2 regions of the Jeotgalibaca porci genome follow, and region 1 is predicted to be linked to the other one. Evidence: a T-box and tRNA genes for the amino acid it is inferred to sense, from the RefSeq annotation. Region 1 holds a T-box; the other holds one or more tRNA genes.
What was found. A T-box is a leader RNA that pairs with one kind of tRNA and senses whether it is charged. The one in region 1 lies ahead of serS (serine--tRNA ligase), so its partner is inferred to be a tRNA-Ser.
Positions count from the first base shown of each region.

Region 1 (2,172 bases):
CCAATACTTCTGGAATTGTGACAGAGCCGTCTGCATTTTGGTAATTTTCTAAAATCGCTGTGACGGTACGACCAACTGCAATACCTGATCCATTTAGTGTATGTGCGTATTCTACCTTGCCTGTCTCTTCATTACGGTAACGAATCATTGCACGGCGCGCTTGGAAATCTTCCGTATTTGAACATGAACTAATCTCACGGTATGTATCTTGAGCAGGTACCCATACTTCAATATCGTACGTTTTAGCAGCTGCAAAGCCCATATCTCCTGTACATAATACGATCGTACGGTGTGGCAGACCAAGATTGCGTAATACAGTCTCTGCATTGTCCGTCATTTTTTCTAACTCTTCATATGATTCACTTGGTTTACTGAATTTCACTAATTCTACTTTATGGAACTGGTGCATACGAATTAGACCACGTGTATCACGGCCGGCACTTCCCGCTTCTGAACGGAATGATGGACTCATTGCTGTAAAGTAAACTGGCAATTCCGCTTCATCCAAGATTTCATCACGGTAATAGTTCGTCAAAGGCACTTCTGCTGTCGGAATCAATGTTAGGTTACGCTCATCTGTTAATTGGAAAACATCTTCTTTAAACTTAGGAAATTGTCCTGTACCGAATAATGAAGCTTCGTTCGCTATATATGGAGGAATTATTTCCGTGTAGCCATGTTCGCCTGTATGCAAATCAAGCATGTAGTTGTAACAAGCGCGTTCAAGACGTGCTCCTAATCCTTTATAGAAGACAAAACGTGAACCTGTTACTTTGGCAGCACGTTCAAAGTCTAGAATTCCTAAATCTTCTGCAATGTCATAGTGCGGTTTGGGTTCAAAATCGAAGTGACGCGGCTCTCCCCATTTGCGAACTTCAATATTATCATCTTCGTCGTCTCCTGCCGGCACAGATTCGTGGGCAACGTTCGGCAGACGTGTTGAAATGTAGGTCATTTTTTCTTCAACGGCATTCAAATCCGCATCCATTTGTTTAATTTGTTCGCCTACTTCTTTCATTTGCACGATTTTATCATCCGCGTTTTCTTTGTTACGTTTTAATAAAGCAATTTCTTGAGAAACGTGGTTACGTAACTGTTTCAACTCTTCTGCTTTCACAATCTTTGCACGACGCTCTTCGTCCAATTGAATCAATTCCTCTAAAATGGCTGCATCCACACCACGCGCCACCAACTTTTCTGCCACGCCTGCATAATCTTCGCGTATTCTCTTCATATCTAACATTTCTTTTCCTCCTTTTTCTATATAAAAAAAGCCATCCCATCCCAATAGATATCTATTGGGACGAAATGACTTAACGTTCGCGGTACCACCCAGCTTCGGATACACGTGTATCCACACTTTAGACGATAACGGGGGACCCGAAACAATTTAATCAAGATGACTTGTTTTCATTGTTTGCTTCATGTGCGGATTCAGTAACAGCTTCTATCGGTTTACACCACCCACCGACTCTCTAAAGGAATACTATTACCTACTATTCACATGCTTGGCATTCTTTGTGTTTAATTACCTTCATTTTACTCGATAACAAGGTGTGTCGTCAACTTAGCTAAAGAATCCGCCTACGAAATCTGTCACTGAGTTCCAGCCATTGGCAGCCGTATTAGCTACCCAACGCCATGCCAAAACTAAAAAGTTTGCTTTTTCAACTGTTCTTTCTACTGCAACAGTCGCTTCGTTTTGTGTGCCATCCAAGTAACCAAGATCATCGCCCTCGATTGAAAGGGCCACATTTCCGACTGTTGTTCCTTTTTCAATTGGCGCTTCTATCAGACCGTCCGCATTCAATAACTCGGAATTCAAAGTCAATTCCGTCGCAACTACGCGTTCTTCTTCTGTTTTTGGCGTTACAACAAAAATATCTTCGTTATAAATCAAACCAACTGTTTCTTCTTTACCTTTTGCAATCGTTAGTTTTTCTTCCGTTGCAACGGCATCTCCACTTGAAGCGATTTGAACTTTTTCAAAATTACCAAAAGCAAAATCCATCAAACGAGCTGTTTCGCCGAAACGTCCGTCGTTATCTTCTGCGCCGATTACAACTGTAATAACGCGCATATCATCTTGCAAAGCTGTTCCTGTAAAGGAAGCCCCTGAAGCATCTGTTGTTCCTGTTTTCAAACCATCTACACCTGCTCGTGCGTATGGTT
Region 1 is NZ_CP049889.1:1,092,952-1,095,123, forward strand. Features, by position in the region: gene serS (serine--tRNA ligase) at 1-1,243, opposite strand, end outside; T-box leader at 1,297-1,519, opposite strand; gene G7058_RS05580 (serine hydrolase) at 1,568-2,172, opposite strand, start outside.

Region 2 (2,172 bases), 880 kb from region 1:
CCTTTCTAACGGGGCAATTGAAGGCGTCAATAATAAAATCAAGAACATCAAACGTTCTGGGTTTGGTTACCGAAATTATAGTCACCTGCGTGCACGGATTCTCATCAGTTATCGTCTGACAGCAAGTCGTTTTGAGCCGAAGGCATTGCACTATCAGGATGAACTAGCTCACCAAGGTGAATAAAAAAAGTCAAAGCGAAAAATTAATTCTCGCTTTGACTTTCATAGGGTCCACCAACACTATTTGACATAGAACCGAAAAAAGCCCTCAACTATATTAGTAATAGTTGAGGGCTTTACTGTACTCAATTAAGCGGGTGAGGAGAATCGAACTCCCGACAACAGCTTGGAAGGCTGTGGTTTTACCACTAAACTACACCCGCGTGGCGGTCCCGACGGGATTTGAACCCGCGATCTCCTGCGTGACAGGCAGGCATGTTGACCCCTACACCACGGAACCGAAAAAAATAACACTGTGAGTTTGCACTCAAGTGTATCATGCTTGAAAGTTGCTAAAGCAAAACAATCATGAAATTGCGGGGACAGGACTCGAACCTGTGACCTCCGGATTATGAGCCCGACGAGCTGCCAACTGCTCTACCCCGCGATAATAAAATATTAATATATTTTGGATATCTATAAAAAGATATCAAAGGAGGATAAGAGATTCGAACTCTTGCACGCTTTTACACGCCTGACGGTTTTCAAGACCGTTCCCTTCAGCCGGACTTGGGTAATCCTCCGAAATAAGCTGATATTAAAATATGTCATAAACAATGACAATGACCCGTACGGGACTCGAACCCGTGTTACCGCCGTGAAAGGGCGGTGTCTTAACCGCTTGACCAACGGGCCATGAAATAAAATTGTAATACGGAGAAGGAGGGATTTGAACCCTCGCGCCGGTATGATCCGACCTACACCCTTAGCAGGGGCGCCTCTTCAGCCTCTTGAGTACTTCCCCAAAAAACGTTTAAATGGGCCTAAATGGACTCGAACCATCGACCTCACGCTTATCAGGCGTGCGCTCTAACCAGCTGAGCTATAGGCCCTCAGAAGCGGGTGAGGAGAATCGAACTCCCGACAACAGCTTGGAAGGCTGTGGTTTTACCACTAAACTACACCCGCTAAAATGGCTTGGGACGGAATCGAACCGCCGACACCTTGAGCTTCAATCAAGTGCTCTACCAACTGAGCTACCAAGCCTATTTCTGAGTCACTTCTGTTTTATTTCACACAGTCATGAAATTGCGGGGACAGGACTCGAACCTGTGACCTCCGGATTATGAGCCCGACGAGCTGCCAACTGCTCTACCCCGCGATAATATTAATTGTCTTTAATTCCATTTATTTCGCTGCATAAGTAGCAAGATATCTGGTATAGCGGCGGAGGGAATCGAACCCACGACCTCCCGGGTATGAACCGGACGCTCTAGCCAGCTGAGCTACACCGCTAAGTATATGGAATGGAGACTAGCGGGATCGAACCGCTGACCTCCTGCGTGCAAGGCAGGCGCTCTCCCAGCTGAGCTAAGCCCCCATAATACTATTACTATATCGGGAAGACAGGATTCGAACCTGCGACCCCTTGGTCCCAAACCAAGTGCTCTACCAAGCTGAGCTACTTCCCGATGTTAAAAATGCAACCAGTAGGAGTCGAACCTACAACCGCCTGATTCGTAGTCAGGTACTCTATCCAGTTGAGCTATGGCTGCAATATGCAAAAGCGGAAGACGGGGTTCGAACCCGCGACCCCCACCTTGGCAAGGTGGTGCTCTACCACTGAGCTACTTCCGCAAAAAAATGCCGGCTAAAGGACTTGAACCCTCGACCCTCTGATTACAAATCAGATGCTCTACCAACTGAGCTAAGCCGGCTAATATGCGGGTGAAGGGACTTGAACCCCCACGCCTTGCGGCGCTAGATCCTAAATCTAGTGCGTCTGCCAATTCCGCCACACCCGCGTTTTCTATTATTAATAATAGAATGAGGCATGCAGGGTTCGAACCTGCGACCCTCTGATTAAAAGTCAGATGCTCTACCAACTGAGCTAATGCCTCAAATAAATTAAATCTCTTTATCTGACCCGTTTGAAAGTCAGATAATGGAGGTTGACGGGATCGAACCGCCGACCCTCTGCTTGTAAGGCAGATGCTCTCCCAGCTGAGCTAA
Region 2 is NZ_CP049889.1:213,773-215,944, forward strand. Features, by position in the region: gene G7058_RS01185 (ISL3 family transposase) at 1-184, shown strand, start outside; tRNA gene G7058_RS01190 (tRNA-Gly) at 313-383, opposite strand; tRNA gene G7058_RS01195 (tRNA-Asp) at 385-460, opposite strand; tRNA gene G7058_RS01200 (tRNA-Met) at 535-607, opposite strand; tRNA gene G7058_RS01205 (tRNA-Ser) at 654-743, opposite strand; tRNA gene G7058_RS01210 (tRNA-Glu) at 784-855, opposite strand; tRNA gene G7058_RS01215 (tRNA-Ser) at 875-964, opposite strand; tRNA gene G7058_RS01220 (tRNA-Ile) at 979-1,052, opposite strand; tRNA gene G7058_RS01225 (tRNA-Gly) at 1,058-1,128, opposite strand; tRNA gene G7058_RS01230 (tRNA-Phe) at 1,134-1,206, opposite strand; tRNA gene G7058_RS01235 (tRNA-Met) at 1,249-1,321, opposite strand; tRNA gene G7058_RS01240 (tRNA-Met) at 1,382-1,455, opposite strand; tRNA gene G7058_RS01245 (tRNA-Ala) at 1,468-1,540, opposite strand; tRNA gene G7058_RS01250 (tRNA-Pro) at 1,558-1,631, opposite strand; tRNA gene G7058_RS01255 (tRNA-Arg) at 1,642-1,715, opposite strand; tRNA gene G7058_RS01260 (tRNA-Gly) at 1,726-1,797, opposite strand; tRNA gene G7058_RS01265 (tRNA-Thr) at 1,805-1,877, opposite strand; tRNA gene G7058_RS01270 (tRNA-Leu) at 1,883-1,964, opposite strand; tRNA gene G7058_RS01275 (tRNA-Lys) at 1,988-2,060, opposite strand; tRNA gene G7058_RS01280 (tRNA-Val) at 2,106-2,172, opposite strand, start outside.
Region 2: it encodes a tRNA-Ser, which carries the amino acid that the T-box ahead of serS (serine--tRNA ligase) is inferred to sense. The anticodon was not compared.